Regions from separate parts of the Amycolatopsis sp. NPDC059021 genome, predicted to be linked through region 2. Evidence: riboswitches for the same ligand, from Rfam matches in the RefSeq annotation. Region 2 holds a riboswitch; the other holds the start of a gene.

Region 1 (14,940 bases), on a different contig from region 2:
GCCTCGCTTCGCGAGACAGTGTCTAATCCCTTTTGGCGCATGATGTCGATGATTCGCTCGCAAGCGTCGCTCATGCCGCCTCCTGTTCGGTCAGCTGCGACAGCACGATCTCCCGATAGGTTTCGTTGCCGTCCATGAGTTCGTGGTGGGTTCCGGTGCCGACGACCCGGCCTTCGTCGAGCACGATGATGCGGTCGGCGCCCCGGATCGTGCTGACCCGCTGCGCGACGATGACGACGGTGGCTTCCGCGGTCTCGGCCGCCAGCGCCCGGCGCAGCGCGGCGTCGGTGGCGTAGTCGAGCGCGGAGAACGAGTCGTCGAAGAGATAGATCTCGGGCTTGTGCACGAGCATCCGGGCGATCGCCAGCCGCTGGCGCTGACCGCCGGAGACGTTGGTGCCGCCCTGCGCGATCGGCGTGTCCAGCCCCTCCGGCTTCTGCTCGACGAAATCCTTGGCCTGCGCGACTTCCAGCGCGTGCCACAGTTCCTCGTCGGTGGCGTCCGGATTGCCGTACCGCAGATTGCTCGCGATCGTGCCCGCGAACAGATACGGCTTCTGCGGGACGAATCCCACGATGGAGGCCAGTACCGCCGGATCGAGGTCGCGGACGTCGACGCCGTCGACCTTCACGGTGCCCGCGGTGGCGTCCATCAGCCGGGGGATCAGGTTGAGCAGCGTCGTCTTCCCGGTGCCGGTGCTGCCGATCACCGCCGTCGTCTCACCGGGACGGCCGATCAGCGAGATGTCGCACAGCACCGGCTTTTCCGCGCCGGGGTACCGGAATTCCACCCCGGTCAGTTCGAGGTGACCGTGCACGGCACCGGGCCGGATCGGCGTGACCGGCAGGCGCACGCTCGGCTCGGTGTCCAGCACCTCGGAGATCCGCTCGGCGCTGACCTCCGCGCGTGGCACCATCATGAACATGAAGGTGGCCATCATGACCGCCATCAGGATCTGCATCAGATAGGACAGGAACGCGGTGAGCGCGCCGACCTGCATGCTGCCCGAGTCGATGCGCTGCCCGCCGAACCACAGCACGGCGACGCTGGACGCGTTCATCACCAGCATCACGATCGGGAACATCAGCGCCATCAGCCTGCCGACCCGCAGCGACACGGTCAGCAGATCGTCGTTGGCCTTCGCGAAGCGCTCGCGTTCGTGGGTGTCGCGGACGAACGCGCGGATCACCCGGATACCCATGATCTGCTCGCGCAGGACCTGGTTGATCCGGTCCAGCCGTTCCTGCATGAGCCGGAAGGCGGGCCGCATCTTCGCCACGATGACGCTGACCGCGATGGCCAGCACCGGGACGATGACCAGCAGCAACGAGGACAGCGTGACGTCCTGGTTGAGCGCCATGATGATGCCACCGACACACATGATCGGCGCGGACAGCATCATCGTCAGCGTCATCAGCGTCAGCATCTGCACCTGCTGGACGTCGTTCGTGGTGCGCGTGATCAGCGACGGCGTGCCGAACTGGCCGACCTCGCGGGCGGAGAAGTCCTGCACCCGGTGGAAGACCGCGGACCGGACGTCCCTGCCGAGCGCCATCGCGGTGCGCGCGCCGAAGTAGACCGCGCCCAGCGAGGCGGCGATCTGGACCAGCGAGACCAGCAGCATCACGCCGCCGACGCCCAGGATGTAGCCGATGTTCCCGTCGACCACGCCGTGGTCGATGATGTCGGCGTTGAGCGTGGGCAGGTAGAGCCCGGCCAGCGTCTGGATGAGCTGAAGCAGTGCGACCAGCCACAGGACGCCCTGATACGGGCGCAGATGACTGCGCAGGAGCTTGATCAGCACAACGGTGACTCCCCCCAGTGGTGGTGTTGTCGTTCGGGTCGTTCTAAGAGGACAGTGCGGTGGTGCTTTCCCGGTCGGTGGTCCGGCGGCCGGAAGTGGTGGTGAGCGTGGGAAAACCCGCCGACAGTTCCGCCAGGAGCCGGGTCAGCGTCGGCAGGAACAGTTGCTGGTCCGACGTGAACCATTCGACGAAGGCGAGCCGGACCGCGCTTTCCACCGCCCCGGCCAGCAGACGGGCGTACAACTCGTCCTCGGCGTCGGCGTCGGCCCGTTCGATGATGGCGTCGGCGAGAAGGCGTTCGACCGTGTGGTGTGCCTTGAGGAACTCTCCTCGCAGCGCGGCGTGCCCCATCAGCGCGCGGACCCGGGAAACATAGGCCCGATCGGGTTCGCCGTCACGCGAATATTGCTCGAGCACCGCGCCGGTGATCGCCTCCCACAGCGGTTCCTCCGCCGGACGCGCCAGCAGCGCGTCGCGGACCCGGTGCTGGCGCGCGACGACGAACTCGCAGACGGCCTCCTCCTTGCACGAGAAGTAGTTGTTGAACGTGCGCGGGGAGACGCCCACTTCGGCCGCGATGTCCTCGACCTTCACCTGGTCCAGACCGCGCTCGACCGCGAGGCGCAGCGCCGCTTCGCTCAGCGCGCGACGGGCCGCCTGCTTCTTGCGTTCGCGCAGGCCGGGCTGCGACCGGGATTCGGATGGCATGCGGCGAGCGTAGCCAAAAGTTGCGTGCCGCGCAAAAATCTGCGCGACACGCACGAATCGGGCAGGCTTTCGGGCGGTTCTCCGGTCGCGGTGGGCACGCTGGAAGAAGGCTGACACCCTCCGCCGGACTGTCGCGGGTGGGCGTTTCGGGTTACGGTTGTTACGTAGCGTGAGTACGGGTTCTGCGATCGGCGGAGGTGCGGGCATGCGGGCGATGTGGAAGGGCTCGGTGTCGTTCGGGCTGGTCAGCATCCCGATCCAGCTGTACGCGGCCACCGAGAACAAGAACGTCTCCCTGCGGCAGGTGCACGAGGCCGACGGCGGGCGGATCCAGTACAAGCGGTTCTGCACGGTGGACGGGCAGGAGGTGCCCTACGCCGAGATCGCCAAGGGCTACGAGCTGCCCGACGGCGAGATGGTGGTGCTCACCGACGCCGACATGGCCGATCTGCCGCTGCCCACCCAGCGCATGATCGACGTCCTCGAATTCGTGCCGATGGAGTCCATCGACCCGATCCAGTTCGACAAGACCTATTACCTGGAGCCGCAGAAGAACGCGGTGAAGCCGTACGTCGTCCTGCGTGACGCGCTGCAGAAGGCGAGTCACGTGGCCATCGCGAAGGTCGCCGTCCGGCAGCGGGAGAGCCTGGCCGTGCTCCGCGTGCACGACGACGTCCTGGTGATGACCACGATGCTGTGGCCCGACGAGGTCCGCACCCCGGATTTCCCGTTCCTGCACGAGGATCTCCCGCAGGTGCGCGCGCAGGAGATCACCATGGCGGGGTCGCTCATCGACTCGCTGTCGGAACCGGTCTTCGAGGCGGAGAAGTACTCGGACAGCTACCGCGAAGCGCTCGAATCGATGATCGAGGCGAAGGTCGCGGGGAACGAGACCGCGAAACCCGGCCCGGTCGCGGCGAAGGCCGACGTGGTCGATCTGATGTCGGCGTTGCAGGCGAGCGTGAACGCGGCGAAGAAGTCGCGCAAACCCGCCCCCGCGCGGAAACCCGCGGTGCGCAAGGCGTCCGGAAAGTCCGAAGCGGAGCCGAAAACCGCGAAGAAGCCCGCCGCGTCGCGGGCACGCCGTTCCCCGAAGAGCGCCTGACACCGTCGTGTCGTCCGCCTGGGTACGCGTGTCGTCCGAAGTGGACTCCGGAAGGCTGTCCGGCCGCTGAACGCCGCCCGGGATGCCCCCGTGCGGGCCGTCCGTGCGGGGCGAAGCGCTGACCAGGGTGTTCACGGGGAGTGCCGGACCGGTGACGGCGACACGCCGTGCGTATGCCAGACTCTGGCCTCCCCGGGTGGTACCAAGAAGCAGTCGGGTCGAATCGAGCAAGATCGCGGAAGCCCGCAGGACACGGAAGGCGGAACAGCATCATGGACTGTGCGTCCTGTACCGCCGGTATCGACCACTGTCACGGCACACTGGTCGTGCATCCGGACGGCGGATTCGCCGAATGCACGGACGACGGCTGCACCGATGACGATCGCGTGCGGCACGCCCTGATCATCGACTGCCACACCCTCGACGCGGCCTGCGGCTGCGTTGTCGAACAGCACACGGAAATCGTGCTGTCCCAAGCATCCTGAGCCTCCCGCCATCGAGGGGCGCTCCCCGCGCGGGGCGCCCCTCGATGCTGTCGCGGCCGGATCCCGGGCGGGGTAAACGATTTCGGTGCCCCGCGCCGACAGCCTGCCGCGGGGGAGCATCCGCTGTGTCCCTTGTGGTCCGACGAGGCCGAATTCCTTACCCGATCGTGTAAGTCCGCGTGTACACCGCCTCGGCGATGTGCTACCACTAACGGGGTCCTTCGGCTCTCCCTCCCCCTCGGAGCCGGAGGACCCTTTAATTTCCGGCGGGCCACTGGACCCGATAGGTCAGTGTGGGCTGTATTGTTCAGCGCGTGGTGACCTGTGAGACCCGAGAGGCCGCGCTGACCCGCGTCGGCCGCGCACTGGCCGATCCGACGCGCTGCCGCATCCTGACGGCGTTGCTGGACGGGCCCCGCTATCCCGGCAGGCTGGCCGCCGAATTGGAGCTGAGCCGGTCGAACGTCTCCAACCACCTGTCCTGCCTGCGGGGCTGCGGGCTCGTGGTGGCGAGCTACGAGGGCCGTTCGGTGCGGTACGAACTCGCCGACGCGCATCTGGCCCGCGCGCTGCGTGAACTCGTCCAGGTCGTGCTCGCCGTCGAGCCCGCCGACGACTGTGCCGACGAGGACCGCGTCGGGAGTGACGCGTGATCCCCGCGCCCGCCGGAGGCTGCCCGGACGGGTGCTGCGCGGGGGAGTCCCGCGTACTCACCGTGGACCGCCGGGCGGTGCTCGTCCGCCGGATCCGGCTGCTCGTGGCGGCGACGATCGGCTACAACGTCGTCGAGGCGATGGTCGCGCTGATCGCCGGATCGCGGGCGTCTTCGGCGGCGCTGATCGGTTTCGGGCTCGACTCGGTGGTCGAGGTGGCGTCTGCCACCGCAGTCGCCTGGCAGTTCTCCGGACGGGACCCGGAAGCGCGGGAACGCTTGGCGCTCAAGGTGATCGCGTTGTCCTTCTTCGGGCTCGCCTGCTACGTCACCGTGGACGCGGTCCGGACGTTCGCCGGGGCGGGGGAGGCCCGGCCGTCGGTCACCGGGATCGTGCTGGCCGCCGTCTCGCTCGCGGTGATGCCGCTGCTTTCGGCCGCGCAACGCCGTGCGGGCCGCGAACTCGGTTCCGCGAGCGCGGTCGCCGATTCCCGGCAGACACTGCTCTGCACCGGGCTTTCCGGCGTGCTGCTGGCCGGTCTGCTGCTGAATGGGCTGTTCGGCTGGTGGTGGGCGGATCCGGTGGTCGCGCTGGCGATCGCCGTCGTCGCGGTCAGGGAGGGCAGGACCGCCTGGCGCGGCGAGCACTGCTGCTGACCCGGTGCCGAGCGCCACGATGGGGGCGCTCGGCACCGGGTAGTGCGCGGGGCGCGGGTCAGTACCAGTGCGCGCGGCCGCCGATCTGCCGCCCGGTCGCGCCGAGCACGGCCAGTGCGGCGCCGGCCACCGCGAGGATGATGCCGATCGTCCAGAGCACCTGGATGCCGGTCACGAATCCCACGACCAGCAGGATCACACCGAGGATGATCACGTCGTCACGCTCCTTCTCCTCACTGCCCGCCCGGGAAGGGGTCCCGGACGGGCGCGTGGAAGGAGGGTTTCCGCCGCACCGCAAGGGAAACGCGCCGTTCGGAGCAGCCGGTGCGGCATTCGGCGCAATCTCGCTCAGTACCGGTAGTGCTCCAGCTTGTACGGGCCTTCGACGTCGACACCGATGTAGTCGGCCTGCTCCTTGGTGAGCTTGGTCAGCTTCACGCCGAGCGCGTCGAGGTGCAGCCGCGCGACCTTCTCGTCGAGCTGCTTCGGCAGGCGGTGCACCTCGGTGCTGTACTGGCCCGGCTTGCTGAACAGCTCGATCTGCGCGATCGCCTGGTTGGTGAAGGAGTTCGACATCACGAACGACGGGTGACCGGTGGCGTTGCCGAGGTTCATCAGCCTGCCCTCGGACAGCACGATGATCGCGTGCCCGTCAGGGAAGCGCCATTCGTGCACCTGCGGTTTGATCTCGGTCTTGACGATGCCCGGGATCTTCGCCAGCCCGGCCATGTCGATCTCGTTGTCGAAGTGCCCGACGTTGGCGACGATCGCGTTGTGCTTCATCCGGGCCAGCTGGTCGGCCATGATGATGTTGAAGTTGCCGGTGGTGGTGATGAAGATGTCACCGCGTTCGAGGACGTCGTCCAGTTCGACGACGTCGAGGCCGTCCATGGACGCCTGGAGCGCGCAGATCGGGTCGATCTCGGTGACCGCGACACGCGCGCCCTGTCCGCGCAACGCCTCCACCGCGCCCTTGCCGACGTCGCCGTAGCCGCACACGACGACCTGCTTGCCGCCGATCATGACGTCGGTGGCGCGGTTGAGCCCGTCGACGAGCGAGTGCCGGATCCCGTACTTGTTGTCGAACTTGGACTTCGTGACCGAGTCGTTGACGTTCATCGCGGGGAACAGGAGCTCACCGTCGCGTGCCAGCTTGTAGAGCCGCTTGACGCCGTTGGTGGTTTCCTCGGTGACACCGCGGATTTCGGCGGCCATGCGGGTGAACCGCTGCCCGTCGGCGGCCAGGCTTTCGGCCAGCGTGCGCAGGATGATCCGGTACTCCTCGGGTTCGTCGTCGCCGGCCTGGGGGACCGCGCCCGCCGCCTCGAACTCGACTCCCTTGTGGACCAGCAGTGTCGCGTCACCGCCGTCGTCGAGGATCATGTTCGGCGTCTTCCCGCCGGGGAACCGGAAAAGCTGGTCGGTGCACCACCAGTACTCGTCGAGCGTCTCGCCCTTCCAGGCGAACACCGAAGTCCCTTGTGGACGGTCCGGGGTGCCGTCGGGCCCGACGACGACGGCCGCGGCGGCCTCGTCCTGGGTCGAGAAGATGTTGCACGAAACCCACCGGACCTCGGCGCCGAGCGCCACCAGCGTCTCGATCAGCACCGCGGTCTGCACCGTCATGTGCAGCGAACCCGCGATCCGGGCGCCCTTGAGCGGCTGCGCGGCGGCGTACTCCTCGCGGATGGCCATCAGGCCGGGCATCTCGTGTTCCGCGAGCCGCAGCTGGATCCGGCCGGCCCCGGCCAGTGCCAGATCCGCGACGGCGAAGTCGATTCCGTTGATCTCCCGCAGTTTCTCGCTCATTTCTCGCTCTCTTCTCGGCTGGACAAGGGCAGGAGGAATCAGGGCATTCCCGCGCAGGACGGAAATGCCCGCTCAGGGGCGGGTCAGTGCTTTTCTTGTCTCGAATGCACGAAGGCGCCTCCTGAGTTCAGGAGGCGCCCTTGGGAGTCGTGATCGTGGGCCGAGCGTGGCGGAAAGAATTCCGTCGCAGCGCCTCTCGGCCCGGAAACCAGAGTGGCAAAGCCGCCGGGGAGTGTCAAGCCAGCGTCGTCTCGACCAGATCGCGGCCGAGGTCGCCCTCCCCGCCGCCGGGCATCGCGAGCTTCGCCGAGCGGTACCAGGTCGCGTCCGCCTCCGGATGGGGCCCGACCACGCCGACCCGGCCCTTCCCGTGGGCGACGACGACCGCGGCCGGGGTTCCGGTGTCGTAGGTGGCGAGCACGTTCGCGCCCGAACCGGGGCGCAGCTTGAACTCCGGGCCGTCCTGGAAGTACACCGTCCGGTCCCGGCCGCGCCAGGACACCGTCACCACGGTGTCCTGCGTGGTGCGCACGCTGGCCTTGCGGGAGGCGATGTACTGGTCGGTGTCGCCGGGCAGCAGGTTGAACCCCGGGGTGGCCCCGGCGAGGTAACCGCCGAGGCAGAAGCCCACGTAGCGGCCGCCGTCGGCGACCCAGCCACGGATGTCGTCGGCGTAGCGGCGCATCTTCCGCCAGCCGTCGTCCAGGCTGCCGCCTCCGGGCTGCGCGTAGAGGACGGCCTTGTCGAGCGAGGCACGGGTGAGTGGTGTCGCTTCGCCCGGCCCGCAGTACTCGACTCGCAACGGCGTGGTGGTGCCCCGCAGCAACGTCGCGACGGCCTCGGCGCAGCCCTCGCAGGCGGCCGGGCCGCGGTAGACGAGGGCGAGCGGACGGTCGTCGGACGTGAAGCCGGCGACCCCGGCCCAGCCGAGCCCGCCGGCGGCCACGACGGCACCGGCGCCGATGAGCAGAGTCCGTCTTCGCACGGCCACCTCCACAGGGGACAGTGCGTCAAGGCTAGCCGCGCGGTGGTGAGTCCGTGGTGTGCTGAAGGCCTCTTCCGGTGCACCCCGGCCGCGCCGGATCCAGGCCGGTCAAAGGAGATACGCGCCGCGCCAGATCCGTTCGGACCGCCCGCCGATGAGCCCCGCGTCCCGCAGGAACGGCACGATCTTCTCGGCCATCCACCGGCGGGTCTCGCGGAAGTGCGGATTGGCCAGCGCGGCGGCCCGGCCCTCCCGGGGATCGATCCCGACGCTGCGATAGACGCGCGGGTCGACGAGGGTGTCGACGACGCCGTAGGAGACCAGGGCGGTGCGGGCGCGATGCCAGCGAAGGCCGGAACGGGACAGCCGCGGCACCGTCCGCAGCACCTCCTCCTTCGCGAACCGGACGTGGCGGGCCTCTTCGACCACGTGGATCCGGTTCACCGCGCGGATCAGCGGCTGGATGCCGTCGTCGTCCATCATGGACCGCTGCAGCCGGTCGGTGGTCTCCTCGGCCACCAGCACCGCGGCGAACATCGACGGCCCGGCGGCGGTGGCGGCGAAGACCTTGCCCAGCCTGCGCACGATCTCGGGAACGCCGTAGCGGGGCACGCCGAGCCGTTCGGCCGTCCGCGCGAACATCACCGAATGCCGGGTCTCGTCCCCGATCTCGGTGAGCGCGTACTGCGCGTGCTCGGTGCGGGCGTCGAGGTTGTAGACGTAGCGGGCGAGCAGCTGCATCAGCACGATCTCGAACCACAGCCCGACGCTCATGATGCTGGAGATCTCGTGCTTGGACAGTTCGATGCGCTGCTCCGGCGTCAGCCTGTCCCACAGCGGCGTGCCGTACAGCGAAACTCGTTCCAGTGGCATGAACGCCTTGCCGTCGACGAGCGGGGCGTCCCAGTCGATGTCGACGTACGGGTCGTACGAGTTCTTCACCGAGCTTTTCAGCAGGCGCGCGGCGGTGACATCCCGATCCTGGGGCTGGATCTCGACGGCCATGGCGATCTCCAAGTATGGGGTACGCGACGTACTAGGTACCTCCGCAGCGTACACCCGTCCCGGGGCCGGTGAGTAGGCTTGTCCCATGGCTGTGCCCGCCGCGAACACCAGGAAGCCCGTCCCGAAGCCCGCCGCGAACAAGGTCGACGGACGGGCGGCCCGCTGGGCGGGGCAGCAGGAGCGGCGGCGGGCCGAGTTCGTCGAGGCGGCGCTCGAGGCGATCGCCGAACACGGCCCCGGCGTGTCGACGGAGCAGATCGCCGAGCGCGCCGGCGTCGCCCGCACGCGGCTGTACCGGCATTTCGCCGACGCGTCCGACCTGCAGCGCGCCATCGCCCAGCGCGCCGCCGAGCTGGTGACCGCCGAACTGGCACCGCTGTGGCGCCCCCAGGGCTCACCGCGGGAGATGATCGCCGCCGCCATCGGCACCCATCTGCGCTGGCTCACCGAGCACGCCCAGTTGCACCGCTACCTGCTGCGGACGGTGCGCAGCAGCGGGGAAACCGGCGCGCTGCCCGACATCCGCTCCGCGATCGCGCTGCACCTGAGCAAGCTCTTCGCCGGGTACCTCGCGGCGTTCGGGCTCGACACCGCCCCGGCGGACACGGTCGCCTTCGGCCTGGTCGGGTACGTCGAATCGGCCACCACCCGGTGGCTCGACCATCCGGGTGAACTGACCAAGGCCGAGCTGTCCGAGCAGCTGTCCGGCACGATCTGGGCGATGCTCGACCACACGTTGCGCACCCGCGGCGTCGAACTCGACCCCGACCAGCCGCTGCCGCTGCCCGACGGGATGGATTAAGCGCCTTCGCCGAGTTCCGCGCGCAGTCCGGCCACCAGGACGCGCAGCCCGAACTCGAAGCGCGCGTCGAAGTCGAGGAACCGGCCGACCGTCGTGGCCGAGAGGCGGGGGTAGGTCGTGGTGTCCAGCGCCGCGGTGAGCGTTTCGGTTTCGGTGCCGCTCGCGCCCTGCTGTTCGAGCGTCTCGCCGAGGATGAAGCTGAAGATCGTGGTGAGTGCCCAGAGCGCGGTTTCCTCGCCGAAGCCCGCGGCCTCGAGCATCGCCAGCGTGCGGTCGGCGACGGACATCGTGTGCTGCTTCGTCACGTAGCTGCCGCCGACGATGCGGGCCCCGTCCCGCTGCGCCAGCAGGACCTCGCGGAATTCCCGGGCGAGCGCCGCGATGTTCTCCGCCCACTCGTCGCTCTCGAAGCGGAGCCTGCCGGACAGATCGGCCGTGATCGTTTCGGCCATCTCGTCGAGCAGGGCCTGCTTGCCGTCGAACAGGCGATAGATCGTCGGAAGCTGCACGCCGAGGCCGGTGGCGAGCTTGCGCATGGTCAGCGCGTCCAGCCCGTCGGTGCCGACCAGTGCGAGCGCGGCGCGCGCCACCGTCTCCGCCCGTACCCGGGCCTTGCTCCTCGTCTCCGCTCCAGCGGCGCTCGTTGACACGTTAACGATGATATCACTACATTGGAATTCACGAGCGATAACGTTGTTAACGTAATTTTTGGAGTGGTCATGACGAGTGTGGCTCCGGTGCGGGCACGCACCGAAGAGACCGGGCTGGCGATGGTCGTGCGCCAGCTGCGCTGGGAGGCCATCGGCGTGGTCTCGGTCGAGCTGTGTGCCGCGGACGGGCGCGAGCTGCCGCCGTGGCGTCCCGGCGCGCACCTCGAACTGGTGCTGCCGACGGGGATTTCCCGGCAGTACTCGCTGTGCGGATCGCCCGGGGACAGGTCCTGCTATCGCATCGGCGTGTTGCGCGAGCGGAACAGCCGGGGCGGATCGGAGTACGTGCACGCGTTCCTCCGTCCCGGCCAGCCGGTGCGCGTGCGCGGGCCGCGGGACAACTTCGGTTTCGGCCCCGCGGCGGCGTATCTGTTCGTGGCGGGCGGGATCGGGATCACGCCGATCCTCCCGATGGTGGCCGAAGCCGAGGCCGGGGGAGTGCCGTGGCAACTCGTGTACGGCGGCCGGGCCGCGGATTCGATGGCGTTTCTCGGCGAACTCCGGCCTTACGGGGACCGGGTGCGGCTCTACCCGGGAGACCGGGCGGGCCGGATCCCGCTGGGCGAGTGGCTCGGCCGGCCGCGGCCCGGCACGGAGATCTACGTGTGCGGCCCGGAACGGCTGCTGACCGCGGTCGAGGAGGGCGCCGCGCACTGGGGTCCCGATGTCGTGCACGCGGAGCGGTTCAAGGCCCGTCCCAAACCGGCGCGACCGAACACCGCGATCGAGGTGCGGTGCGCCCGGTCGGACCGGACGGTGACCGTCCCCGCCGACCGCAGCGTGCTCGGTGTGCTGGAGGAGGAAGGCCTGCCGGTGACCGGGTCCTGCCGGGAAGGCATCTGCGGCATCTGTGAAACCCGGGTGCTCGACGGCGAACCCGATCACCGCGACGACATCCTCTCCGGGGACGACCGCGTCTCCGGCGACGTGATGTACCCGTGCGTGTCGCGGGCGCTCGGCCAGCGGCTGGTCCTCGACCTCTGACGAAACCCAGTAGCGATAAGGAGAATTGCGATGAGTGCCGACCTCGACAGCGCTCCCGTTCGTACGGCGGCCGACGACTACCGGCCCATCGACATGGCCAGGGTGCGGGAGATCATCGGTCACCCGGCCCCGTTCATCGCGGAGAAGAAGGAACCGTGCCTCGGCGAGTTCGCCATGCGGTTCATCGCGCACAGCACGTTCTTCGTCCTCGCCAGTTCCGACGAGGCCGGGCACCTGGACACCAGCCCGAAAGGCGATCCGCCGGGCGCGGTGCGCGTCCTGGACCCGTGGACACTGGCCATCCCGGACCGGCCAGGCAACAAGTCCGCGGACACCTTCGAGAACCTCGCCCGCAATCCGGGTGTCGGCATGGTGTTCCTGGTCCCGGGGCTGCGCGAAACCCTGCGTGTCAACGGCGACGCGTTCGTCACCGACGACCCCGGGCTGCTGGAGCGGCTCGGCGCCGACGGCAAACCCGCCGTACTGGCCACGATCGTGCGGGTGCGCGAGGTGTTCGGCCAGTGCGGCAAGGCGTTGATCCGCGCGAAGCTCTGGGAGGGTGACAAGCGTGGTCTGGCCGACGCGGTGACGGTGGGCGGCACCTTCAGTTCGCTGAACGTCGCGGAGAACGCCGGGAAGATGGAGCGCGTCCTCGGCGAGCAGGCCCGTGGGCTGGACGGGCTCCTCGAACACGCCTACCGCACCGAGCTCTACTGACCAGCTAATCGGTCACGACAGGGAACTCGGCGCGGACGCCGAGCAGCCGCACCGGTTTGGTGAGCTCGAACATCGCCAGCACCGTCCCGGCCGCGCGCTCGATCTCGGCGGCGTCGGCGGTCGGCTCGGGCAGGGTGACGCTGTGCGTGTGGGTCAGGAACGGGGCGAAGCGCACCTTGACCGCGACGCGCGCGGCCGGTCTGCCCTCTTCGGACACGTCCTCGGCGACACGCTGGGCCAGCGTGGCCACCTCGGCCGCCACGGCGCCGGGGTCGGTCAGGTTCTGCTGGAAGGTGGTTTCGCGGCTGCGGGACTTGGCCACCCACGGCGTCGCGGTGACCTCGGCGTCGCCGATTCCGCCGGCGAGCAGCCGGTACCACGGGCCGAGCCGGGGGCCAAACCGCGCGGCGAGGTCACCGGGGGAGGCCCCGGCGAGATCCAGCACCGTGTGCAGGCCGGCCTCCGCGAGCTTCTTGGCGGTCTTGCGGCCGATACCCCAGAGCGCGTCGGTGGGGCGCTCGGCCATCACGTCCCACCAGTTCTCCTGCGTGAGCCGGAAAATCCCGGCCGGTTTGCCGAATCCGGTGGCGAGTTTCGCGCGCAGCTTGTTGTCGCCGATCCCGACCGAAGAGGACAGACCGGTCCGCTCGGCGACGGCGCTGCGGACGTCGGCCGCGAGCGTTTCGGGCTCGTCGGTGACCGCGCCGAGGAACGCCTCGTCCCAGCCGAGCACCTCGACGACCACCGGGAACTCGCGCAGCACCGCCATCACCCGCTCCGACACCTCCTCGTACGCGGGCGCGTCGGCCGGCAGGAAAACGGCTTCCGGGCAGCGCTTCGCCGCGGTCCGCAGGGGCATTCCGGACTGGATCCCGAACTCCCGCGCCTCGTACGACGCGGTCGCCACGACGGCCCGCTCGGTCACGTCGCCGGTGCCGCCGACGACCACCGGGCGGCCGCGCAGTTCGGGATGACGCGCGATCTCGACCGCGGCGATGAACTGGTCGAGGTCGAAGTGCAGGACCCAGGCGGTGGCGGACACGCGGTCCAGTGTGCGGGAGCGCCCGCCCCCGGCGCACCCGGAGCCCGGGTCAGCGATGGCGTCGCGCGGCGTAGGCCCAGATCGCGCCGCCCGCGGCCGGGACGGCGTACAGGATGAGCGGGACCGTGGAGGTCAGCACGCCCACGACCGGCAGTACGAGGGCCGCCGCGCCGAGCGCGATCGCCAGGGCCGTCAGCCGCCGCGACGCCGCGGGCTTCGCCGACCGCAGCATCTCCGCGAGCTCCGGATCGGTCGTCTCGAACCAGTGCTCGATCTTGTCCAGCTCGTGGCGGTCGTGACGGCTGAGCATCGCGTAGCCTCCTTCGGCGCCGGACCCGGCAGTCACCTGGGGAATACCCACCCGCGAGGGGAAATAACCGTATAACGCCCTATTCGGCTCGTCGGTCCACAATGGACACTTTCGGGGGTGGTGGGCGGCAGATGCCCGGGGTGTGGATCACTATCGGCTTGACGCGCGCCGAGTCCTCCAGTAGAACTTAGATCGTCAACACGAACTAAGTTCGTCAAGTCGGTTTCCTGACCCTGCCCAGTCGCCTGAGCCGCGTTCGAGAGACCAGTTCTGGAGGTAGGGATGCGAGTTTCCGTCGTCGGTGCCGGCCTGGGAGGTCTGTGCCTGGCGCAGGGTCTGCGTGGTGCCGGGATCGAGGCCGAGGTGTACGAGCGGGACCCGGCGATCACCGCGCGGTTCCAGGGCTACCGGCTCGTGCTGAACCCGGTGGGGTTCGAGGCGCTGCGAAGCTGTCTGCCGCCGCGCCTGCACCCGCTGCTGGACGAGGTGGTCAGTGACGCCTACGTCGAGCGGCTGGCCCTGGACCCGCGGCTGAATGAGATCGGCGAGCTCGGGCCCGCCAAGAGCGGGATCGTGGTCGACCGGCACGTGCTCCGGTGTCTGCTGCTGACCGGGCTCACGGTGCACACCGGAGCCGCGCTGACCGGCTACGACGTACTGGACGAAGGCACTGTCGAAGCCCGGTTCGCACACGGTGGCGCGGCCACCGCCGACCTGCTCGTCGGCGCGGACGGAGTCAATTCCGCGGTCCGCTCGGTGTTGTCACCGGGGACCACCCCGGCCGACACTGGTGTCCGGTTCGTCATCGGCCGTACGCCGCTGTCCGACCGCTTCGCCGGACTGTCCCGGGCCTATGGCGGGAAGATCGCCGGGGACGGGGTGAGCCTGCTGCTCGGCGCGATGCGGTTCCGTACTCCGCCGAAGGAGGCGGCCGAGAAGCTGGCGCCCGAGGTGACGCTCCCCGATATCCGCGACTACGTGCGCTGGGCCATGATCCTGCCGCCGGACGGCTCGCTCAGCGACCTGACCCCGCAGGAAGCCGCGTTGTCCAGGATGGCGGGATGGCATCCGGAGCTGCGGGCGCTCATCGAGGAGGCCGACCCGGACAACAGCACCCTGCTGTCCATCCGGGTGGTCGAGCCCGGCGAGCGCTGGGCACCCGGT
Region 2 (14,940 bases):
TCGGCAAAGGAACAGACCCATGTCACTCAAAAGCTTCGCTGTGCTCGCCGTGGTCGTGGCCGCGCTTCTCAGCGGTCTCGCCGTTTACATCGCCGTAGTCAAACGGCCTCATGCGTCGTCGGCTGGTGGTCAGCCAGCCCCGGCGACCTTCACGCTCCGCGGTTCGGTGACCATCAACAACAATCTGGCCGGCTCGATCGGTTACGACGGAACATCGTGCCGCGGCGGAGGTGGCTTCTCCGACCTGACTCCGGGCACCGCCGTGGTGGTCGCGAACGGAACCGGGCAGATCCTGGCGACCGGTTCACTGGGCACCACTCTCACCGCGGTGACGACCATGTCGGCACCGCTCGCAGGACTCCCCGCGGCGCCGTTCGTCACGGGGTGTGTACTGAGCTTCGCCGTGCGCGACGTACCGGATGGACTACCTTCCTATGTTCTGACGATCTCTCACCGGGGTTCACGCGTTATCCCGGCCTCGGAAGCGCATGATGGCGTGCGGCTCGTTATCGGGTGACGCCGCGGATCAGCTCACGCCGCCCTCGGGTTCGTAGGCGAGGTTGGGCCGCAGCCAGTGCTCGATCTCGGCAACGTCGAGACCGCGCCGCCGCGCGTAGTCCTCGATCTGGTCGCGGCCGAGCCGTCCCACGGTGAAATAGCGCGAATCCGGATGCGCGAAGATCAGCCCGCTGACGCTGGCCGCCGGGGTCATCGCGAACGACGTCGTCAGGCCCATCCCGATCGATTCGGCGTCGAGCAGGTCGAACAGCTGCCGCTTGAGGCTGTGGTCGGGGCTCGCCGGGTAGCCCAGCGCCGGGCGGATGCCGCGGAACCGCTCGGCGTGCAGGTCTTCGAGCGCGGGTTCGGCGCCGGGCTCGAACCAGTCGCGGCGGGCCTTCAGGTGGAGGTACTCGGCGAACGCTTCCGCGAGGCGATCCGCCAGCGCTTTCACCATGATCGCGCGGTAGTCGTCGTGCTCGGCCTCGTAGCCGGCGGCGAGGTCTTCGGCGCCGTGGATGGCCACCGCGAAGCCGCCGAGGTGATCGCCCTCGGGCGCGACGTAGTCCGCGAGGCAGCGGTTCGGCCTGCCCGTGGGCTTTTCGGTCTGCTGACGCAACATCGGGAACTCGACGCCGTTCTCGAGCAGGATGTCGTCGCCCTTGGCTTGCGCGGGCCAGAAGGCATAGGCGCCCTCGGCCCGGAAAAGCTCCTTTTCGACGATCTCGTCGAGCAGAACGTTCGCTTCGTCGTACAGCTCACGGGCGACCGGCTGGTCCAGGATGGCCGGGTACTTGCCCTTCAGTTCCCAGGCCAGGAAGAAGAACTGCCAGTCGATCATCTCGCGCAGTTCGGCCAGGCCGGGCCGGACGACCCGCAGCCCGGTGAACGCGGGCGTCGGGACGTCGTCGAACGAGACGCGCTCGGGATTCGCGCGCGCCTGTTCCAGGGTCAGCAGGGGGCGCTGTTGCCGGTTCGCGTGCTGCTCGCGCAGGCGTTCCTGCTCGTCGCGGTTGGCCACCGCGAGCGCCTCGGCCCGCTCGGGGTCGAGCAGATCCGAGACGACACCCACCACGCGCGACGCGTCGAGCACGTGCACCGTCGTCCCGTCGTAGGCCGGGGCGATCCGCACGGCGGTGTGCTGCCGCGAGGTAGTGGCGCCGCCGATCAGCAGCGGCAGTTTCAGCCCGCGCCGCGCCATTTCCGTGGCCACGTTGACCATTTCGTCCAGGGACGGGGTGATCAGCCCGGACAGCCCGACCGCGTCGGCGCCCTCGGCGATCGCGGTGTCGAGGATCTTCCCGGCCGGGACCATCACCCCGAGGTCGATGACCTCGTAGTTGTTGCAGCCCAGCACGACGCCGACGATGTTCTTGCCGATGTCGTGCACGTCGCCCTTCACCGTCGCGAGCACGATCTTTCCGTTGCCGTGCCCGGAAACGACGTTGCCCGCGAGCCGGGCCTGTTCCTTCTCCTCCTCCATGAACGGCTCGAGGTAGGCGACGGAACGCTTCATCACGCGCGCGCTCTTGACCACCTGCGGCAGGAACATCTTGCCCGAGCCGAACAGGTCGCCGACGATCTTCATCCCGTCCATGAGCGGGCCTTCGATCACTTCGAGGGGGCGCGCCATGGCCTGCCGGGCTTCCTCGGTGTCCTCCTCGATGAAGTCGACGATGCCGTGCACGAGCGCGTGCGAGAGCCGCTCCGCCACCGGCGCCTCGCGCCACGACAGGTCCACCTCGCGGCGGGTACCCCGCCCGCTGACCGTCTCGGCGAAGGAGACCAGCCTGTCGGTGGCGTCCGGCCGCCGGTCGAACAGCACGTCCTCGACGAGTTCGAGCAGGTCGGCGGGAATGTCCTGGTACACCGCGAGCTGCCCGGCGTTGACGATGCCCATGTCCAGCCCGGCCTTCACGGCGTGGAAGAGGAACGCGGAGTGCATCGCCTCGCGCACGACGTTGTTGCCGCGGAAGGAGAACGACAGGTTCGAGATGCCGCCGCTCGTGTGCGCGCCGGGACACCGCTCCTTGATCCGCGGCAGCGCGTCGATGAACGCCTTGGCGTAGCCGTTGTGCTCGGAGATGCCGGTGGCGACCGCGAGCACGTTCGGGTCGAAGATGATGTCCTCGCCCGCGAACCCGGCCCGCTGGGTGAGCAGATCGTAGGCACGGGCGCAGATCTCGACCTTGCGGTCGGCGGTGTCGGCCTGGCCCCGCTCGTCGAAGGCCATGACCACCACGCCCGCGCCGTAGTCACGGACGCGCCGCGCGTGCTCCAGGAACTGCTCCTCGCCCTCCTTCAGGCTGATCGAGTTGACGATTCCCTTGCCCTGCACGCATTTGAGCCCGGCTTCCAGGACCGTCCACTTGGAACTGTCGATCATGATCGGGATACGGGCCACCTCGGGCTCGGTCGCGATCAGGTTCAGGAACGTGGTCATCGCCTGCTCGCTGTCGAGCAGATCGGCGTCCATGTTGACGTCGAGCACGTTGGCGCCGCCACGGACCTGCTCCAGCGCGACGTCCACGGCGGCCTGGTGATCGCCCGCCTCGATGAGCTTGCGGAACCGCGCCGAGCCGGTGACGTTGGTCCGCTCCCCGATCATCGCGAACCCGGTGTCCTCGCCGATCTCCCACGGTTCGAGGCCGCTGAACCGGGTCCGCGCGGCCGGCACCGGCACCGGCCGGGGAGCCGCGCCGCGCACCGCCTTCGCGATCTCGGCGATGTGGTCCGGGGTGGTGCCGCAGCAGCCGCCCACGATGTTCGCCATCCCGGACGCGGCGAAGTCGCCGAGCAGCCTTCCGGTCTCCTCCGGCGTCTGGTCGTAGCCGCCGAACGCGTTCGGCAGGCCCGCGTTCGGGTGACAGGCGGTGTAGGTGCCCGCGAGCCGGGACAGTTCGGCGATGTGCGGCCGCATCTCCTCGGCGCCCAGCGAGCAGTTCACGCCGACGACCAGCGGCGCGGCGTGCTCGATCGAGCGCCAGAACGCCTCGACGGTCTGCCCGGACAGCGTGCGCCCGCTCAGGTCGACGATCGTCACGGAGATCCACAGCGGCAGGTGCGGGGCGACCTCGCGGGCGGCCGCGATCGCCGCCTTCGCGTTGAGCGTGTCGAAGATGGTCTCGACGAGCAGCAGGTCGACACCGCCGTCGGCCAGCGCCTGGATCTGCTCGGCGTACGCGGCGTACACCTCGTCGAAGGACACTGCCCGGTACGCGGGGTCTTCCACTTTCGGGGACAAGGAAAGCGTGACGTTGAGCGGCCCGATCGACCCGGCGACGAACCGGCCGCCGAACTCGTCCGCGGCCTGGCGCGCCAGCTCGGCGGCGCGCAGGTTCATCTCGCGGACCAGCGATTCCAGCCCGTAGTCGGCCTGGCCGATGCTGGTGGCGGTGAAGGTGTTGGTGGTGGTGACGTCCGCACCCGCGGCGAGATACTGGCGGTGCACGTCGAGGACCACGTCCGGCCGGGTGAGATTGAGCAGGTCCGGGTCGCCGGTGACGTCCTTGGGGTGCTCGGTGAAGCGGTCGCCGCGGTAGTCGGCCGGGGTCAGCCCCGCGTTCTGGAGCATCGTGCCCCACGCGCCGTCCAGCACCACCACGCGCTGGTCCAGAAGCTCCCGCAATGCCGTCTCGCCCGTCGCGGCCACAGCCCACCTCCCGTTACAGGGAGGCGCCCTTGCGGATGATGGTGCGAGCCGAGCGTGGCGGGCCTTCGCCCGTTGCAGCGCCTCTCGGCTCGGTACCCAGGGTAGTGGGCGGCGCAAGTTGCGCGCCAACCTTCCCATCCTTTGCGAACCGGGCTCCTCGTGGACGGCCGGTGTCGCGGCGAACACGGAGCGATCATCCGAGTACTGGGAGTACTTCCCGTGACCACCGTGCGCACGGCAGAATAGAAGACTTGTAGCTCTCCCCCTCTAGCGACGATGCTGCCGCCGATTTCCCCCGAAAAATCCGGCGGACAGTTTCACGCCGTGCCCCCGCTGCCGAACGGAGTGAAACCTGCCATGTTCGTGATTTCCACCCGGGCGATGTACCCCTGGATCGCCGAGGTCGCCGGCAACGCCGTGACCTTCCGCCGTGCCCCGGAGGCCGACCAAGCCCATCCCGAATACCGCCTGCCCCGCGTGTGGAGCGGGCACGGTCTCGCCATGCCGGAGGCCGACCTCCCCGGATTCGCCGTGGCGCTGGCCGAGGCGATGCGGTCGCCGAACTACTGGCACGCCAGGGCCTGCCAGGCCGATTCCGGCGCCGACGACACCGAACTGTGGTCGGAGCCCTGGTACGACGTCGACGACGAATTCGTGTACATCAGCGGTCCGTGCGGGCAGGCGGGCGCCGACCCCGGTTACCGGCCCGGCCGCGCCTTCGCCATTTCCCTGCCCCATCTCCGCGGGCTGCGGATCCGGGTCGCCGCTTATGTGCGCGCCCACGATGACCTCCGGTCCGTCGCGCGAACGCACTGAGGCCGGTCACGGGGACGGCCAGTTTTCGAGGACGGCGTCGAGGGCGTCCAGAGCCCGCGTCCACGACGCGTCCGCCCCGCGCGAGGTGTGCCGGAACCCGCCCGCGCGCTCCAAGCTCACGTAACCGTGGAACGTGCTGTGCAGCAGCCGCACCGCGTCCGTCTGGTCGGGCTCGGAAAGCGCGTAGCCGCGCAGGATCGCCCGGGTCAGCTCCGCGTGCCTGCGCGCGGCGGCAGGGTCCGCCGACTTCTCGTCGAGGTCGTACTGCATCGCGGCGTATCTCCCCGGATGCTTCTTCGCGTAGTCGCGGTAGGCGTTCGCGAACGCCACGAGCGCCGCTTTTCCCGCACGCCCCGCCAGCGCGTCGGCGGCCTTGTCGGCCAGCTCGTTCAGCGCCAGTGCCGCCACTCGTGTCTTCAGGTCCCGCGCGTTCCTGATGTGCGAGTACAGGCTCGCGTCCTTCACACCGAAACCGCGCGCGAGCGCGGAGACGGTCACGTTCTCGAAGCCGATCTCGTCGGCCAGGTCCGCCGCCGCCCTGGTCAGGCGTTCGGCGGTCACCCCCGCACGTGCCATGCGTCACCCTTTCGTTCCCTAGAGCATTAAACCATTTGCCTAGGGATCCTAGGAAGGGTTAGCTTGCCAGCATGAGACCCGTTACCGAGCGCGAGATCCGCGCGTCGTTCGTCAACTGCAGCAAGGGCGAGGCGAAGCGGCTGGCCGTGCCCCGGGATCTCGCCACCTGGCCGTGGGACGATCTGGACTTCCTCGGCTGGCGGGACCCCGCCGCGCCGGACCGCGCCTACCTGGTCACCGAGTCCGGCGACGAGTTGGTCGGTGTCGCGCTGCGCCGGGCCACCCCGCCCGCCGGGATCGCCAGGAGCAACCTCTGCTCGCTGTGCCTGACCACGCATTCGGGCGGCGGCGTTTCGCTGATGACGGCGCGCAAGACGGGCAAGGAAGGCCAGCAGGGCAACTCGGTCGGATCGTACTTCTGCACCGATCTGGCGTGTTCGCTCTACCTGCGCGGCAAGAAGAAGGTCGCGTCCGGTGAGCGGATCCGCGAATCCCTGACGCTGGAGGAGCAGATCGACCGGGCCAAGACGAAGCTCGCCGCGTTCCTGGCCAAGGTCACCGCATGACCGGCTGGATCACCACCCCGATCGGCGCCGGCCTCGTGTCCGGTGCGCTCGAACTGGAGCGCACCGGACACGGCGTGCTGCCACACCGGTTGCCGGCGTCGGCGAGGAAGCGCTTTCCCGACGGGTATCTGGCGATGGTGGCGGCCCAGCCCACCGGTGTGCGGCTGGTCTTCCGCACCAGGGCCACCGCCGTCGAACTGGACGTACTGCCCACGAAAAGCAGCTACCAGGGGATGCCCGCGCCGCCGGAGGGCCGGTACGACCTCCTCGTCGACGGCCGCCCGGCGGGCGTGGCGACGGTGCCCGGCGGCAACGTCCACGTCCTCGACATGGCCACCCGGTCCGCGGTCACCCGTCCCGGGGAGCCGGGAACGGCCCGGTTCGCGGGCCTGCCGGGGCACCTGAAGGACGTCGAAATCTGGTTGCCGCACAACGAGATCACCGAGCTGATCGCGTTGCGCACCGACGCGCCGGTCGAGCTGGTTCCCGATCGCGGCCGCCGGACGTGGCTGCACCACGGCAGTTCGATCAGCCACGGTGCCAACGCCGACGGCCCGACCGCGGCCTGGCCCTCGATCGCCGCCGCCCGCGCCGGCGTCGACCTGGTCAACCTGAGCCTGCGGGGCAACGCGCTCCTCGATCCGTTCACCGCGCGCGCCATCCGCGACGCGCCCGCGGACCTGATCAGCCTCAAGATCGGCATCAACCTGGTCAACGCCGATCTGCTGCGCCCGCGCGCGTTCTCCCCCGCGGTCCACGGTTTCCTCGACACCATCCGGGACGGGCATCCGGCCACCCCGCTACTGGTGGTGTCCCCGATCCTGTGCCCCATCCACGAGGACACGCCCGGCCCCGGCGCCGTGGACTTCGACGGCGAGACGCTCGTTTTCCGGGCCACCGGCGATCCCGGCGACCGTTCCGGGCGGCTGACGCTCACCTACATCCGCGACGAACTCGCCCGTGTCGTCGGGGAACGGGCGGCCGAAGACCCGAACCTGCACTACCTCGACGGACTCACGCTGTACGGCGAAGCGGACTTCGCCGAGTTGCCGTTGCCGGACCGGCTCCATCCGGACACCGCTTCCCACCGGCGGATCGGCGAGCGCTTCGCCGACGCGGTCTTCGGCGACGGCGCGCCGTTCTCGGCGTCTGTCCACTGTGGATCCGGAAGGCCGTGAAGGCCTCCATCACAGCGCTCAAGGCTGTGAAGGAGGCCTTCACGGACCGACGTCGGAGAATCAGACGCCCGCGACGGACCGGATCCAGTCGCGGTAGCGGGTGATGTTGGTGTAGGCGGTGGTGGAGGAGCGGTCGCTGGTGGAGGCGACGCCGACCTGCTTGCCGGAGGCGAACATCGGGCCACCGGAGTCGCCGCCCGCGGTGATGCCGTCACCACGGCGGGCGCAGACCGCCACGCCGCCGGCGTAGTCGGAGCACGAAACCGAGGTGACGCTTACGTTGGCGTACTTGAGATACTGCGACTGGCAGTTGATCTCCTGGCCGCAGCGGCTGGTGGCGCCCCAGCCGTACACCTGGACGGACTGCCCGACCCGCACGTCGGAGGACTGGCCGAGTGGCGAGTAGGTGGCGCTCACCGAGCTGGTCAGCTTCACGATCGCGAGGTCGGCCGAGGGGCTCCGGGTGATGGTGGAGCCGGTGGCCATGGTGCCACCGGAGGTCTGGTCGAGGCTGCCGATCCGGAACGTGTAGGTCCCGGAACCGGCCACGCAGTGCTTGGCGGTCAGGATGTACTGCGGCGCGATGATGGTCGACGTGCAGGTCTGCCTGCCGTTGACGAACAGCCGGGCGGCCCAGGGGCCGCTGGTGGCCCGGCTGCCGCCGATGATCATCGGCTCCATGGCGGCGGGGTCGCTCGCCGCGGCGGCGACCGGGGTGGCGACTCCGGCGAGAGCGAGGGCAGCACCGGCCACGGCGAGCCCGAGTCTGATCAGACGCATTTTCCATCTCGATTCCGCGGCGAGAAGGCCGCACAGGGGAACGGAGCGGGAAAAAGCATCACTCCCCCGGAAGCCGGGACGGTACCGACTAAGGTCGCAAAACGGGCGAGGACACGACGTTCGTCGCACCGGCCCGTAACGTCCACAATGGACGTCGCGGGCGGTGGGTCGGCCATTCGGCGGAGTGGGGTCGCGTGATCAGCGGGCGATCTCGCGTGTTTGGGGGCGGAACTCGCGTGATTGGGCGGAGATCTCGCGTGACTATGTAGTCGCTGCCGTAGCGGGCGAGTGCCGTGAAGGCCTCCTTCACAGCGCTGAGGGCTGTGAAGGAGGCCTTCACGGACTTGCCGCTAGCGGTCGAGCCAGGGGCCGGTCATCGCGGCGAGGAGGCTGTGCTGCGGGTCGTCGAGGCCGATCTCCCACATCATCATGCCCTTGAGGCCGTTGTTCCTGGCGAACCGGGACCGGTCCTGGATCGAGCGCGGGTTCGCGTAGTTGACCCAGGTCTTCGTCTTCGCGTTCCACAGGTACGGCGAGCGGACGATCGGGTCCCAGCCCTGGACGAAGTCGGGGTTGCCGATCCACTTCGGGCCGACGAGATCCTTGTAGTTGAGGAACTCGGTGGCCGTGTAGGGCTGGTACAGACCACCGTTCGCGGCGGAGGTGACGGTGAACGAGCGGCCGTAGAACGGCACGCCCAGCACGATCTTGTGCTCCGGCACCCCGTGCGCCTTCATGTACTCCAGCGCGCCGGTGTCGTTGTTGTACCGGTCATTGGGATCGTCCGGGCGCTTCACCAGCGGGTCGTTGAAGCACGAGACCGTCGCGTACCCGGTGCACAGGTCGTAGGTCATCAGGTTGAAGATGTCGACGAGCCTGCCGATGGTCCTGAGGTCGAAGCTCTTCGACTGGTCGTACGGGGCGCCGACGTTCTTGCCGGTACCGTCGTCCTGGCGGCGGCCCGCCGGGATGTCGATCGACAGCTTCATGGGCTGGCGCCGCCCCGCCTCGCGGGCGTAGCTGTTCAGCTGCTGCCGGAACTCGACCAGCAGGTGATTCAGGTTTTCCTTGTCCGCGGGCGAAGAACCGATCTCGGGCAGACCGCCGTAGACCGGGAACTCCCAGTCGACGTCGAGGCCGTCCACCAGGCCGGCCGGGAACGACCGCACCCAGTTGTCAACGCACGACGACACGAACGCGCGGCGGCTTTCGGCCGTCGCCGCGCCCGCGCTGAAGCCCGGCGCGGCCCAGCCCCCGATGGAGACCAGCACGGTCAGCCCGGGATGGGCGCGTTTCACCGCCTGCAGGCTCAGGATGTCCTTGCGCTGCTTGTCGTTCGGCTTGTCGCAGTGCCCGCCCGCCGGCGAGGCGAAGAAGTAGCTGATGGTGTTGACCATCTCCCACGGCACCTGATCGGCCGAGGGGGAACCGCCCCAGAACGCTTCGAGCACCGGCTTGCGCGACGCCGCTTCGGCGTCTGCCTGCGCGTCCGCGCTCGCGGCCGCCGGTGCCAGCGACAACGCCGTCGCCACGGCCGCGCCGAGCGCGATCGCGGCCCTTCGCGCGCGCCCCCAGGTGAGTTTCATGCGGTGACCTTCCTGAACAACCACATCATGAATGGTTTGGACCAATACCTGTCCATGTCTAACGCGCGGCAGCGCAAAAGTAAAGATTCCCTTGCCGGGAAAGCTCACCGCGGCCGCAGATCCCGGAGGCGGAACTCGAGTTCGGCAAGGAAACGCGTCTCGGGATCCGTGACGTCGAAGCCGGTGAGTTCGCGGATGCGGTGCAACCGGTTCCGGAAGGTGTTGGGGTGCACGTGAACGCGGTCCGCCGCGCGTTTGACGTCCCCGAAGAGATCCAGGTAGGCCCGGAGCGTCGGCACGAGTTCCGTGCGCTGTTCGGCGTCGTGCCCGGCGAGCACGTCGACCGGGCCGCGCAGGCGGTGCCCGGCGCGGGCCAGCGCCCGCGCGGAGGCCGACAGCGCGAACGTCGCCTGGATGTCGGTGAACGTGGCGACCTCGGGCGCGGCCGGATGGTCCGCCAGCGCACGCAGGACGAGGTCGGCCTCCTCCTTCGCGGCGGCCACCTCGTCGGGCGACGAGGCGACGCTCCCGACGGCCAGCACGAGGTCACCGCCGCGGCCGGCCCGGCGCGCGAATCCTTCGGCGAGCCGTTTCGTCCCGGCGACCGCGGCGGCCGCGGTCATCGAGGACGGCCACGGCAGCAGCGCGTAGGCGGCGTTGCCGTCGAACGTGGTGACCGCGCGGGGATGGCCGATCGCCAGGTGCAACGTCAGCGGGTCGAGCACGCGGCGGCGTTCCGCCCAGGATTCGTCCGGCTCCACCGCGGCTGCCGACCGCGCCACCAGTACGGTCAGCTTCGCGTTCCGGACGCCGAGCCGCTGGGCGGCTTCGTCCGGGTCGTCGCCGTGCAGGAGCGCGGAGACGAGGTCGGGAGTGGCGGGCCGGTCTCCCTTGCCGTGCCTGCGCAGAAAGGCCGCGACCGCCCCGGCGACGGCGGTGAAGTCGGCACTGCGTTCGGGCCCGAACGGTTCCCCGGTGGTCGTGGCCCAGAGGTAGCCGAGGAGTTCGCCGCCGAAGCGCACGGCGACCGCCATCCTCGGCTTCGCCTGCGACGACGCCGGCCCGAGGAACAACGGCTCGTCCGACGCCGCCAGCCGCGCGAAATCGCCGCGGGCCTCCAGCGCGTCGACGAGCCAGCCCGGGGCACGCCGTTCGAGGATCCCGGTCACCCGTTCCTGATCGGCCTCGTCCTGCCTGCCCGACCACGCGAGCACCGCGAGCGCGGTGTCCTCCAGCACGATCGGCGCGTCCAGGAGCACGGAAGCCGCGTCCAGCAAGGCGAACAGGTCGTCGGCGGGCGGTCCGTCCGCGGTGTCCGGCCGGGCGGGCGACCACGCGGCGGCGACGGCCCGCACGTCGTCCGCCAGCCGGGTCCAGTCGGCGCCCGCGGCGAGTTCGAGCACCGTCGTGCCGTGCTCGCGGGCCGCCCGGAGCAACGCGGCGCCCGCCGGGACCGGGGCCCGGCAGACGATCGCCGGATGATCGGCCGTGGCCACGGCGTCGAGCAGTTCCGGCAGGTCTTCGGCGGTGACGCCGGGGGCCAGCAGCAGGCTGCCCGGCCGGGACGGGCCGGCCGGATCGTGGATGGCCACCTCGCGGATCGCCCGCCCGCCGCCCCCGTCGACGACGAGCCGCAGCACCGAACGGCCCAGCGCGTCGACGATTTCGGCCGCGGTCGGATGCGCTGCGACGTCGCGCGGTGTGGACACGGCTCTCCTCGTTTCGGGCCCCGGCCAGCGGTTTCCCAGTATCCGGACCGGACTGTGCCGATCACACTGCCATATCGCCCGAGAGTGTGCCGGTGCCCGTTCCCCCGGCGGCGGTGCGGCGGTGATGCTGAGGTGGACGGCGGAGGACCACGAAAGGACCGAGATGACCGAGACGATCACGCGGCCCGTCGGGCGGGACCTCGCGTCCTACGGCATCGACGCCGAACGCGGGTTCGTGCCCGGTACCGATCCGGTGCCCGCGCTGGCGCCGCGCTACCGGCCGTGGGAGCGGATCGCCCGCGACCTCGGCCCGCTGATCATGACCGGCAGGCTGCGCGGCGCCGTCGACGCCCTGCCGGAACTCGCGCCCGGCGACCTCGACGGCCCCGGCGAACGCGAACGCGCGTTCCTGCTGCTGTCGTGCCTCGGCAACGCCTACATGTGGGCGGAACCCCTTGCCGCCGAACGGTTTCCGGCGGCGCTGGCCGTTCCGTGGTGCGCGCTGGCCGAGGAGCTCGGCCGCCCGCCGGTCCTCGCGCACTACTCCGCCGTGGTCAACAACTGGCGGCGGCTCGCGCCGGACGAACCGGTGAGCCCGACCAACATCGACACGCAGGTGACCTTCCTCGGCGGCGTCGACGAGAAGTGGTTCTACCTGGCCACCGTCGGCGTCGAACTCGCCGGGGCACCCGCGCTGCCGTTGCTCGTCGCGGCACAGCACGCGGTCGCGGCCGACGACGCGGACCGCCTCACCGCGGCACTGCGCGCGCTCGAGCCGATCATCGCCACGACCACCCGGGCGTTCCTCGCCATGGAGAAGTGGTGCGATCCGCACGCCTTCTACCACCGGGTCCGGCCGTTCCTCGCCGGCTGGCCCGCGCCGGGCGTCGTCTACGAAGGCGTCTGGGACGAGCCGCGGACGATGACCGGCGCGAGCGCCGCGCAGAGTTCCCTCATCCAGGCCTTCGACGCCGGGCTGGGCATTCCGCATCCGCACGAGCGGACCGGGGTGTTCCTGCGCGGGATGCGCGAGCATATGCCGGTCCCCCACCGCCGGTTCCTCACCGATCTCGAAGCGGGCCCGTCGGTGCACGGCTACGCCGCGCGCCGCCGCGACCGTCCACAGTTGACGGACGCCTACAACGCCTGCGTGCGCGCGGTGAGCGAGCTGCGGGCCCAGCACATCGGGCTGACCGGCCGCTACATCGGCCGGTTCGAGCGGTCCGGGACGGCGAAGGGCACCGGCGGCACCGATTTCGTGCGGCTGCTGGTGGAAGCCCGTGAAGAGACCCGCGCCACGGAGCTGGACTGACCATGCCGTATACCGGGGAAACGCCCCCATCCGGAAGGAATCCATGAGCACCACCGACGACTCGCTGGCCGCACTCGACGCGGCCGACCCGCTCGCCGCGTTCCGGGACCGGTTCCGGCTGCCCCGCGACGTCGTCTACCTGGTCGGCAACTCGCTGGGCGCGCTGCCGGAAGCGGCGAGGGCGCGGGTCACCGAGGTCGTCGACGAGGAGTGGGGCGACGGGCTCGTCGGCAGCTGGAACACGGCGGGCTGGTTCGACAAACCCCGCACCGTTGGCGAACTGGTCGCCCCGCTGATCGGCGCCGCGCCCGGCCAGGTCGTCGTCTGCGACACGACGTCGCTCAACCTGTACAAGGTGCTCTTCGCCGCGCTCGCGATGCGGCCGGGACGCGGTGTCGTGGTGGCCGAGGCCCACGCGTTCCCGACCGACCTCTACATGATCGAAGGGGCGCTCGGCACGCAGGAAGGCAAGCGGCTGCGGCTGATCGGCCGCGACGCGCCGGACCTCGCGGGCGCGCTGGACGACGACGTCGCGGTGGTGGTGCTGAGCCACGTCGACTACCGCACCAGCGCGCTGACCGACCTCGCCGAGGCGACCCGGCAGGCACAGGCGTGCGGCGCGCTGGTCGTCTGGGACCTCTGCCACAGCGTCGGCGCTCTTCCCGTCGAACTCGACGCGGCCGGAGCGGACTTCGCTGTCGGGTGCACGTACAAATACCTCAATGGTGGCCCGGGATCGCCCGCGTTCGCCTACGTCGCCCGGCGGCACCAGGAGGCCGCGCGGCAGCCGCTTTCCGGCTGGCACGGACATCGCGCGCCGTTCGAGTTCACCGTCGGCTATGAGCCCGCCGACGGGATCGACCGCTTCCGGACGAGCACGCCGCAGATCCTCTCCTACGCGCCGCTGGAGGCCGGTCTCCGGCTGTGGCAGGACGTCGATCTCGGCCAGGTACGCGCCAAAAGCCTCGCGCTGACCGGGCTTTTCATGGACCTCGTGGAAGCCCGGCTCGGCGATGCCGGGGTCGAAGTCGTGACGCCGCGGGACGAGCGGCGCGGCAGCCATGTCGCGCTGCGCCACGAACACAGCTACGGCATCGTCCGCGCGCTCGCCGACCGCGGGGTGCTCGGCGACTTCCGCGCTCCCGACACCATGCGCTTCGGGTTCGCCCCGCTGTACCTGCGCCACCTCGACGTCGGCACCGCCGTCGCCGCGATGGAGGAGATCGTCGCGTCGCGGGCCTGGGAACGCGAGGAGTACGCGAACCGGCCGACGGTGACCTGATCAGCTCATCTGGTAGCCGATGCCGCGCACGGTGTGGATCAGCACCGGATCGCGGAGCTTGCGCCGCAACCGGGCGATCACGACGTCCAGGACGTTCGACGCGGGATCCGCCGCCTCGTCCCAGGCGTACGAGATCAGCTCGGTGCGCGACACCGGCCGCCCGGCGGCCTGCATCAGCCGCTCCAGGACCAGGTATTCCTTGCGGGTCAAGGTGAGCAGCACCCCGGCCCTGGTCACCTGGTGCCTGCCGCCGTCCAGTTCGACGTCCGCGCAGCGCAGCATCATGGTCGGCGGCGGCCCGGCCGGGCCGCCGCGGCACAGGCTGCGCACCCTGGCCACCAGCTCCGGCATGGCGAACGGCTTGACCAGGTAGTCGCCCCCGCCCAGCCGCAGCCCGTCGATCCGGTCGGCCACGCTGTCCCGCGCGGTCAGGAACAGCACCGGCACTCCCCAGCCCGCGTTCCGCCGCTGGTGCACGTACCACAGCGCGTCGCCCGAGGGCAGCATCCGGTCGAACACCGCGCAGTCGTAGGCGTTCACGAACAGCGCCTCGTCGGCCCCCGGCAGATCGGCCGCGGTGTCCACCGCGAACCCAGCGCCGCGCAGGGCGGCGTCGAGCGCCACCCGCAAGTTGTCGTCGTCCTCGGTCACCAGCACCCGCACACGCGCACGTTAGCGTGCGGCCGCGGCCTCCACGTCGGCGACGACCAGAGTGCGCAGTTCCGCGACCGCCGGGATCCGGCCGAGCTGCCGCAATCGCTGCGACTGCGCCTTGCGCACACCTTCGAACAACCGGCGCGCGTCGCGCGCGTTGCCGAAGTTCTCCTCGCCGACCATCCGCTCGAAGAACCCGGTCAGCACCGGATCGGCGGCCCGGTCCAGCTCGTAGTCCCCGGCTTCCACCATCCGGCGGATGATGCCCAGCAGTTCGTCCGGGGTGTAGTTCGCGAACTCGATCGTCTTGCCGAACCGCGACGCGAGACCG

The links. Region 2 has a riboswitch for S-adenosylhomocysteine ahead of metH (methionine synthase). Riboswitches for the same ligand answer to the same signal wherever they lie in the genome.
Region 1: linked by a shared signal. The riboswitch ahead of ahcY (adenosylhomocysteinase) and the one ahead of metH (methionine synthase) in region 2 are both predicted to bind S-adenosylhomocysteine.

The regions. Positions count from the first base shown of each region.
Region 1 covers NZ_JBHYIQ010000098.1:2,118-17,057, forward strand. The annotation lists gene ACFWX1_RS38390 (ABC transporter ATP-binding protein) at 71-1,804, opposite strand; gene ACFWX1_RS38395 (TetR/AcrR family transcriptional regulator) at 1,848-2,513, opposite strand; gene ACFWX1_RS38400 (Ku protein) at 2,719-3,618, shown strand; gene ACFWX1_RS38405 (hypothetical protein) at 3,891-4,103, shown strand; gene ACFWX1_RS38410 (ArsR/SmtB family transcription factor) at 4,418-4,756, shown strand; gene ACFWX1_RS38415 (cation transporter) at 4,753-5,412, shown strand; gene ACFWX1_RS38420 (hypothetical protein) at 5,471-5,626, opposite strand; gene ahcY (adenosylhomocysteinase) at 5,761-7,221, opposite strand; S-adenosyl-L-homocysteine riboswitch at 7,347-7,425, opposite strand; gene ACFWX1_RS38430 (BPL-N domain-containing protein) at 7,457-8,206, opposite strand; gene ACFWX1_RS38435 (diiron oxygenase) at 8,315-9,211, opposite strand; gene ACFWX1_RS38440 (TetR/AcrR family transcriptional regulator) at 9,297-10,013, shown strand; gene ACFWX1_RS38445 (TetR/AcrR family transcriptional regulator C-terminal domain-containing protein) at 10,010-10,663, opposite strand; gene ACFWX1_RS38450 (PDR/VanB family oxidoreductase) at 10,733-11,707, shown strand; gene ACFWX1_RS38455 (MSMEG_1061 family FMN-dependent PPOX-type flavoprotein) at 11,738-12,424, shown strand; gene ACFWX1_RS38460 (DNA polymerase IV) at 12,429-13,466, opposite strand; gene ACFWX1_RS38465 (DUF3040 domain-containing protein) at 13,516-13,776, opposite strand; gene ACFWX1_RS38470 (FAD-dependent oxidoreductase) at 14,059-14,940, shown strand, end outside.
Region 2 covers NZ_JBHYIQ010000059.1:34,833-49,772, forward strand. The annotation lists gene ACFWX1_RS29720 (transposase) at 1-98, shown strand, start outside; gene ACFWX1_RS29725 (hypothetical protein) at 20-517, shown strand; gene metH (methionine synthase) at 527-4,150, opposite strand; S-adenosyl-L-homocysteine riboswitch at 4,165-4,242, opposite strand; gene ACFWX1_RS29735 (hypothetical protein) at 4,508-4,966, shown strand; gene ACFWX1_RS29740 (TetR/AcrR family transcriptional regulator) at 4,973-5,542, opposite strand; gene ACFWX1_RS29745 (FBP domain-containing protein) at 5,614-6,108, shown strand; gene ACFWX1_RS29750 (GDSL-type esterase/lipase family protein) at 6,105-7,286, shown strand; gene ACFWX1_RS29755 (S1 family peptidase) at 7,347-8,066, opposite strand; gene ACFWX1_RS29760 (glycoside hydrolase family 18 protein) at 8,417-9,652, opposite strand; gene ACFWX1_RS29765 (PucR family transcriptional regulator) at 9,757-11,361, opposite strand; gene ACFWX1_RS29770 (indoleamine 2,3-dioxygenase) at 11,525-12,673, shown strand; gene kynU (kynureninase) at 12,717-13,955, shown strand; gene ACFWX1_RS29780 (winged helix-turn-helix domain-containing protein) at 13,956-14,618, opposite strand; gene ACFWX1_RS29785 (right-handed parallel beta-helix repeat-containing protein) at 14,628-14,940, opposite strand, start outside.